2 regions of the Micromonospora sp. NBC_01638 genome follow, and region 1 is predicted to be linked to the other one. Evidence: riboswitches for the same ligand, from Rfam matches in the RefSeq annotation. Region 1 holds a riboswitch; the other holds the start of a gene.

Region 1 (4,179 bases):
CACCACCTGACCGTCGGCGAGCATCACCATCCGGTCGGCGTACTCGCCGGCCAGGGAGAGGTCGTGCATCGTGGCGAGGACGGTCAGGCGGTGCTCGCGGCGCAACTGGTCGACGAGCTCCAGCACCTCCTGCTGGTGGCCGATGTCAAGTGCGCTGGTGGGCTCGTCGAGCAGCAGCAGCGTCGCCCCCTGGGCGAGTGCCCGGGCGAGGAACACCCGCTGCCGTTCGCCGCCGGAGAGGGTGGCCAGCTCGCGGCGATGGAAGCCACTCAGGTCCAACAGGTCGAGCACCTCGTGCACGGCATCGACGTCGGCGGTCGACTCCCGGCCCAACGTCGAGATGTACGGGGTGCGGCCGAGCAGCACGTAGTCCAGCACCGACATGCCGGGCGGCACCACCGGGGACTGTGCCACCGTGGCCACCACCCGGGCGCGGTCCCGGCGGCGCAGCGCGGCGCTCGGCGTACCGAACAGGGTGATCGCCCCCGGCGCGGGCAGCAGGCCGCCGACGGCGCGCAACAGGGTCGACTTGCCGGCGCCGTTCGGGCCGATCACGGTGACCCACTCGCCGGCGGCGACAGTGAGGTCGACGCCGGTGAGGATCGGCGTGCCGTCCAGGCTGACGTGCAGCCCCCGCACCTCGACCGCCGGCACGCCGCCGTCGACAAACCGGCCGACAGCGGACGGACCAGCGGCAGTCTCGGGGCTCACGTGAGCACCCGCCGGGCGGTCCGCAGCACGAGGACGAAGAACGGGCCGCCCAGTAGGGCGGTCACCACTCCGATCGGCACCTCAGCCGGGGCGGCGGCCGTGCGGGCCACCACGTCGGTCAGCGCCAGGAACGCGCCGCCGAACAGCAGCGACAACGGCAGGATCACCCGGTAACTCGACCCCGCGAGCAGCCGGACGGTGTGCGGCACGATGATGCCGACAAAGCCGATCAGGCCGGTCGCGGAGACCGCCGCCGCGGTGCCCAGGGAAGCGGCGGCGATCAGCAGGTAGCGGGTGCGCTGCGGGTGCAGGCCCAGGCTCCTCGCCTCGTCGTCGCCGACCGCGAGGACGTCCAGCTCGCGGCGGTGCAGCAGCACCACCACGGTGGTCAACGCGGCGTACGGCAGCACCAGCAGCACGTCGTGCCAGCCGGCGGTGGCCAGCCGGCCGAGCAGCCAGGAGTAGACCGGCTGGATGCTGTCGGAGTGTCGTTGCAGCAGGTACGTCTGCCCGGCGGAGAGGAACGCGGAGACCGCCACCCCGGCCAGGATCAGCATCGCCGGTGAGCCGCTCCGCCCGCCGGCCGCGCCGAGCACATAGGTCATCGTCACGGCGAGCAGCGAACCGGCGAACGCGGCCAGCGGGATGGTCATCGGCAGCCCGGAGATCGCGCCCTGCCGGCCGGCGCCGCCGAGGGCGATCACCGCGGTCACCGCGAGGCCCGCGCCGGCGGCCACACCGAGCAGGTACGGGTCGGCCAGCGGGTTGCGGAACACGCCCTGGTAGCAGCCGCCGGCGAGGGCGAGCAGGCCGCCGACGAGCAGACCCAGCACCACCCGGGGCAGGCGCAGCTCGGTGACGATCGCGATCTCCCGCTCGGACAGCCCGCTGTCGAGGTGCAACCCCGGAATCAGGTTGAGCAGCTCGGCGGCGACGCTGCCCGGTGGCAGGCTCACCGGGCCGAGCGACACCCCGGCGACGAGCGCGACGAGCACCGCGAACACCCCGGCGACCAGCCAGCCCAGGCGTACCCCGGCAGGCCGGGCCACCGACTGTGGCCCGGCGGACCGGGCCACGGACAGTGACCCGGTCACCGAGGGAAGACGGTCACGCGGGCACCTTGGCTACCGCGTCGATGATGACCCGGAGCAGGTCCACGACCCGCGGACCCCAGCGGGAGGCGATGTCGTCGTCCAGCGTGACGACCTGGTTGTTCTTCACCGCGGTGAGCCCGGCCCAGCCGCTGCGCGCCTTGACCGAGTCGGCGTTCTGCTGGCAGCACTTGGAGTCGGCCAGGAAGACGAAGTCCGGGTCGGCGTTGACGATGAACTCCTGGGACAGCTGCGGGTAGCCAGCGTTCTTGCCGTCCGCGTCAGCGGGGTCGGCGATGTTGGTCAGACCGGCCTGGCTGTAGAGCGAGCCGATGAAGGTCTTGCTGGTGGCGCTGTACAGCTCCGGACCCAGCTCGTGGAAGTACGTGAGCTTCTCGGTGCGCTGCGGCAGGTCCTTGACCAGCTTGGCGATGTCGTCCTTCATCCGGGTGGCGACGTCGGTGGCCTGGTCGGCGTGCCCGGTCAGCGTGCCCAGCTCGGTGATCTGCCGATACGAGTCGTCCAGGGTGGTCGCCGCCGGGGTCAGGTAGACCGGGATCTTCAGCTTGCCGAGCTGCTCGACGATTTTGTTCCGATCGTCGGAGAGCACCACCAGGTCGGGGTTTTTGCCGGCGATCGCCTCGGCGTTCGGTTGGAAACCGGAGAGGTCGGTCTTGGGCGCGTCGGCCGGGTAGTTGGACTGGTCGTCGACGGCGCTCACCTGCGGGCCGGCACCGATCGCGAAGAGGATCTCGGTGGCGGTGGGCGCCAGCGAGACGATCTTCTCGGGGCGCTTGTCGAGGGTGAGCGCACCGACCGTCACCGGGTAGGCGGCGGCTGCGGTGCCCGCGCTCGGCTGGTCGTCGGCCTTCTCGGCGCAGGCGCCGAGGACGAGCGCGGCGACCGCGAGGGTTGCGGCGAAGAGCCGAGGTGTACGTCTGAACATGGGGGCCTCCTGTCGGTCGAGGAGTGTGGTGCTTCGCCGACAGGGACTTTCGTACGCCCGCCCACGAGGCGCCCTTCCTCGAGAGCGCGTTTCGCGACCGATCCGCAGGCGACCTGGCTCGTCCCCACCGTCGGTGGGGCATCACAGTTGCGGGACAGCGCCGGGTTTCGCACCGGCTTCGCTGCGGACTGGTCGCTAAGACGGTAGCGCATCGCTGAGACCAGCCTGTTGATCTAGGGCATATCGGCGTGAGTTGATCTCAGATCACGACAATATGCCCTAGATCAGCGCGGGGAGAGGGGGCGGGAGGGGGTGGGAGGGGGGTGGGGCCCTGTCGGGGGGTGGGACGGGGCCCCACCCGATCAGGAGGAGGTGATGGTGACGTTGTCCACAGCCGCCTCCACCAGGCTGGCTCCGGAGGCGTCCGCCGCCTCGACGAGGATGCGTACCGACTGGCCGGCGTACGGGGTGAGGTTGAGGTTCGCCACCGCCCAGCTGCCGTTGCGGTTGGTCGCCGCGCCGGCCTGGGTGAGCAGCGCTGTGGTGCCGCCGTTGTGCACCACGCTCACCCGCAGGTAGTCCGCCGACGAGGCGTTCGAGCCGTGCGCCAGGTACCAGGCCAGGGAGAGGGTCAGCGTGCCGGACGACGGCAGGGTCACCGCCGGGGACCGGGCGCTGGTCACGCCGCCATCGACGTCGTAGTCACCAGCCGCCGAACCGGCGAGCCCGCCGGTGACCAGGTCGTTGGCACCGGCGTACGGGGTGAGCTGCTTGGCGCCCGAGGAGGTGGTCGCCTGGGCGGCGCCCCGTTCCCACGCCCCGGCCGTGGCGGTGTCGGTGCCGGACGGGTTGATGGTCCAGCCGGTGGCGGTTTCGAAGGTGTCCGACCAGACCGTGGTGCCACCACCACCGCCGCAGTACTGCGCCTGCTTGCCGATGGCCCGGTACGGGCAGTCGGCGTACTCGCTGAGCAGCAGCACCGCCTCCCGGTTGCGCGAGGTCTGCGCGGGGATCACCTCGTCGGGCGGGTAGAAGCCGCCGCCGCCGGACGAACCGGGATACATCTCGAAGGTGTACGCCCAGATGTTGTGGGTGGCCCACATCCAGTCGAGGCTGTCCCCGTCGGTGATGTAGAGGTCGCTGGACTGCTCCGGTGTGTAGTTGTTGGTGGCCGCCATCTGCTGGCCGATGGTGGCGAAGGTGTTGTACTGGTCCGCGTTCATCCCCGTCGCGGTGTTCGCGGTGGTGTAGCCGTACGGCCAGAGCACCAACTGCGAGTACGTGTGGAAGTCGATGTTGGCCTTGATCTGCTGCACGCCACCGACCACCCGGCCGTTGACGAAGTTGCGCAGTGCCTGCGTCTCGGGTGCGGAGAACGCCGACGGGCCACGGTAGGTCTCCGACGAGGTGGTGCCCGACGAGCCGCCGCAG
Region 2 (4,179 bases), 2.7 Mb from region 1:
CGGCGTCGTCGGCAGATTCCGGTCGGAGTCCGCGATCGCCTCGTACTGCGGTGCCGCGCTGACAGACATCTCGCCGACCCGTCCGCCGTGCTGCGCGGCGCACTACTGCCTGGCCCCAGCGGCCCCCCGTCAGCCGCTCGGCGCGAGGGGCACGTTCGTGTAGATCGTGATGCCCTCGCCGGTTCCCAACCTCTGCCACCCGGCAGCGTCATAGAAGGCCGTCGTTCCGGGGATCGTCGGCACGGTCAGCAGCCACGCCGGACGGTCACCAACCAGAGTGTCGAGTAGCCGCCGACCGAGACCACCGCGGCGGGCATTCGGCGCGACAGCAAACTCGCCCACCTCGAAAGGGCCGGACAACCCGGTGATGGCACTGGACCCCAGAACCGAGCGCACCTGACCGTAGGAGCGGTCGCTGGGGAACGGGGTCGGAGTGGTGTAGCCCAACGCGAACCCAGTCACTACAACCCCGCGCAGGGCACTGTCGAAGGATGGCGCTTCGGCTCCGGGCAGGCGCCGTCCATCTCCCCGCCGTAGCGGGCCTCGGTCGGGAGTCCGGGCACCCGGACTCCCGACCGGTCCGGTGCTGGACGGACGACAGGAAAAGCTGCCGATGACTGCGGCCCGGGGAATCAGCTCGCAGGCCGTACGATGGTCGGCAGTGCTGGTTCGCCGCACCATCATGGTGTGGCGTCGTAAGAGGGAACCCGGTGCAAGACCGGGACTGCCCCGCAGCGGTGAGTGGGAACGACAGCCGTCATACGCACTGGACGCGTGAGCGTCTGGGAAGCGACGGCCAGTAGGAGATCGGTTCACGCCGGTCGCGCCCGCGAGTCCGAAGACCTGCCCGCACCGCGTACGCGTCCGCGTACGCCGCCACCGGCCTCTCGGGAGGGCCTGGGCGAGGCCCGGTCGTCAGCCGGTGCCCTGCCGTTCTTCCCGTGTGGTCGAGGGTCGACCTCGAGGGAAGGACACCCGTCTCGTGACCACACCGTTCGGGCTGAGCACCGTGCTCGGCTACCCCCGCATCGGTCCGCACCGGGAACTCAAGCACGCCGTCGAGTCCTACTGGGCGGGCCGGATCGATGCGACCGCTCTACAGGAGACCGCAGCCGGCCTGCGCGCAGAGGTGTGGCGCTCGCTGCGCGACGCCGGTCTGGACGCTGTTCCGTCGAACACGTTCTCGTTCTACGACCAGGTGCTCGACACCACGGTCCTGATCGACGCGATCCCGGACCGTTTCCGCCACCTCGGCCTCGGTGACCTGGACACCTACTTCGCCATGGCGCGCGGTACGGAGCGGGAACCGGCTCTGGAGCTGACTAAGTGGTTCGACACCAACTACCACTACCTGGTGCCGGAGATCGGCCCGGACACGGTGTTCACCGCCCGCCCCGAGAAGGCCGTGCGGGAGTACGCCGAAGCAAAGGCCCTCGGCGTCACCACGCGGCCGGTGCTGGTCGGGCCGGCGACCTACCTCCTGCTGTCAAAGGCCACCGGGAACACCCCGGAGGGGTTCCGGCCGTTTGACCGACTCGATGGCCTCGTCGCGGTCTATGCCGACATTCTCGGCACCCTGGCCGACGCCGGGGTCGCATGGGTCCAGCTCGACGAGCCCGCTTACACCGCCGACCGCACCTCGGACGAGATCGCCGCGCTGCGTGCCGCGTACCGTCAGCTCGGCAGCGTGGAACACCGGCCCCGGCTGTTCGTCGCGTCGTACTTCGGTGACCTCGGAGACGCGCTGCCGGCGCTGCTGGGCACTCCGGTCGAGGCGGTGGGCATCGACCTCGTCGCCGGGCCGGGCAACCTGAAGAGGCTCGCCGCCGCTGGGCCGCTGCGGAACAAGACGATCGTCGCGGGGCTGGTCGACGGGCGCAACATCTGGCGTACGGACCTGCGCGCCGCCACTGCGGCCGGTGCGGTACTGACCGGGCTGGCCGATCACGTCGCGGTGTCGACGTCGTGCTCGTTGCTGCACGTGCCGGTGGACCTGGCCGCCGAACCCGACCTCGACGTCGACCTGCGTGCCCGGCTGGCGTTCGCCCGGCAGAAGGTCGACGAGGTCGTGGCCCTCGGACGCGCCCTACGCGACGGCGTCGGCGTGCTTCCTCCTCCCCCACCCGCCGCACCGGCAGCCTGGCGAAACGACGCGGTCCGAGCCCGCCTCGACGCGCTGCGGCCCGAACACGTACGCCGGGGACCCTACGCAGAACGAGCCGCCAAGCAGCAGGCCCGACTGGACCTCCCACCGCTGCCCACCACCACCATCGGATCCTTCCCTCAGACCCCGGAACTGCGGCAGGCTCGCGCGGCGCACCGGGCCGGTCGGCTCGATGACATCGGCTACGCCGAGCGGATGCGCGCCGAGGTCGCCCACGTCATCGCCGTGCAGGAACGACTCGGGCTGGACGTGCTGGTGCACGGCGAGCCGGAACGCAACGACATGGTGCAGTACTTCGGCGAACAGCTCGACGGGTTCGCCGCCACGGCCAACGGCTGGGTGCAGTCGTACGGCTCCCGGTGCGTACGCCCACCCATCATCCACGGCGACGTCACCCGCACCGGGCCGATGACCGTCGCCTGGTCCACCTATGCGCAGTCACTGACGAACCGACCGGTCAAGGGCATGCTCACCGGACCGGTGACGATCCTGGCCTGGTCGTTCGTCCGCACCGACCAACCCCTCGCCGACACCGCCAACCAGGTCGCTCTCGCACTGCGCGACGAGGCCCGCGATCTGGAAGCCGCCGGCATCCGCATCATCCAGGTCGACGAGCCCGCCCTGCGGGAGACACTGCCGCTGCGCCGGGTCGCGCAGCGCGCCTACCTGGACTGGGCGGTCAGGGCGTTCCGGCTCGCCACCAGCGGGGTCGCCGACGCCACCCAGATCCACACGCACCTGTGCTACTCCGAGTTCGGCGAGGTACTGCCCGCGATCGACGCCCTCGACGCCGACGTCACCAGCATCGAAGCGTCCCGGTCGAAGATGGAGATTCTCGACGATCTGCGCACCACCGGCTACGAACGGGGTGTCGGCCCCGGCGTTTACGACATCCACTCCCCCCGCGTACCGGAACAGGCGGAGGTCACCGACGCGCTACGCCGCGCCGTCGCGGCGGTGCCCGCCGACCGGCTCTGGGCCAACCCCGACTGCGGCCTCAAGACCCGCGGCTACCCGGAAATCGAGCAGGCCCTGACCCGCCTCGTCGCCGCCGCCGCCGATATCCGCAGCACGCTCAGCTGAGCGAACGGTGGGGCGGCGGCCTGCCGCCGCCCCACCGCGGCCCCTGGCAACGCTCCGCCGCCGATATCCGCCTTGACCACTCGGGCACGGCAGCGTCAACCTGCGGCGACGGAAACCCGCCGAGCACGGGAATCCGGACGGCGGGCGAGGATGGCGGCGAGGATCTCCGCGCCGTCGACGACCCTCGGGCCGGGGCGGTTGAAGTAGGCGGGCCCGTCGACCACCCACACCTGCCCCCGCCGCACCGCGGGCAGGTCCGCCCAGCCGGGTTGCGCGGCCGCTACGGACAGCTCGTCGATGGTTCGCTCGGGTGTGAACCCGCACGGCCCGAACACCACCACCTCGGGAGCCAGGTCCGGGACCACCGACCACCGGTGCGGGGTGCTGTGCGCACCCGGCCCGAGCAGCAGAGACCGTCCACCCGCATAGCTGATCTGCTCCGGCACCCAGTGCCCGCCGGGCATCAACGGGTCGAGCCACTCGACGAACAGCACCGTCGGCGCGCCGGGCACCGGCCCCGGCATCGAGGCGAGTCGGCGCTCGCTGTCGGCTCGGATCTCCGCCGCCCGGCCTTCGGTGCCGGTCAGGGCGGCCACGGCGTCGACCGTGTCCAGGATCCCGTCGATGGTCCTCGCCTCCAGGGACACCACAGTGGTGTCGAGATCGATCAGACGAACCGCGTCGTTGACCCGCTCGTAGGAGACCGCACACACATCGCACAGGTCCTGGGTCAGGATCAGGTCCGGCTTCAAGTCCTCCAGCATGGCGACGTCGAGCTGGTACAGCGATGATCCTCGGTGCGCGTCACCGGCGATCGCCGCCGAGATCTCCCGACTCGTCAAGGCCTCAGGCAGGGAGGTCGCGGTCACCGCCGGGATGTCGGCCAGGGCCCCCGGTGGCCAGTCACACTCGTGGGTACGCCCGACCAGGTG

Evidence for each region. Region 1 has a riboswitch for cobalamin ahead of OG811_RS12395 (ABC transporter substrate-binding protein). Riboswitches for the same ligand answer to the same signal wherever they lie in the genome.
Region 2: another riboswitch for cobalamin. It lies ahead of metE (5-methyltetrahydropteroyltriglutamate--homocysteine S-methyltransferase); the one in region 1 lies ahead of OG811_RS12395 (ABC transporter substrate-binding protein).

Annotation. Positions count from the first base shown of each region.
Region 1 is NZ_CP109273.1:2,614,458-2,618,636, reverse strand. It holds gene OG811_RS12405 (ABC transporter ATP-binding protein) at 1-654, opposite strand, end outside; gene OG811_RS12400 (FecCD family ABC transporter permease) at 708-1,805, opposite strand; gene OG811_RS12395 (ABC transporter substrate-binding protein) at 1,819-2,748, opposite strand; cobalamin riboswitch at 2,834-2,969, opposite strand; gene OG811_RS12390 (M14 family zinc carboxypeptidase) at 3,111-4,179, opposite strand, start outside.
Region 2 is NZ_CP109273.1:6,812,622-6,816,800, forward strand. It holds gene OG811_RS31630 (transposase) at 1-163, shown strand, start outside; gene OG811_RS31635 (hypothetical protein) at 130-462, opposite strand; cobalamin riboswitch at 649-866, shown strand; gene metE (5-methyltetrahydropteroyltriglutamate--homocysteine S-methyltransferase) at 983-3,247, shown strand; gene OG811_RS31645 (ABC transporter substrate-binding protein) at 3,343-4,179, opposite strand, start outside.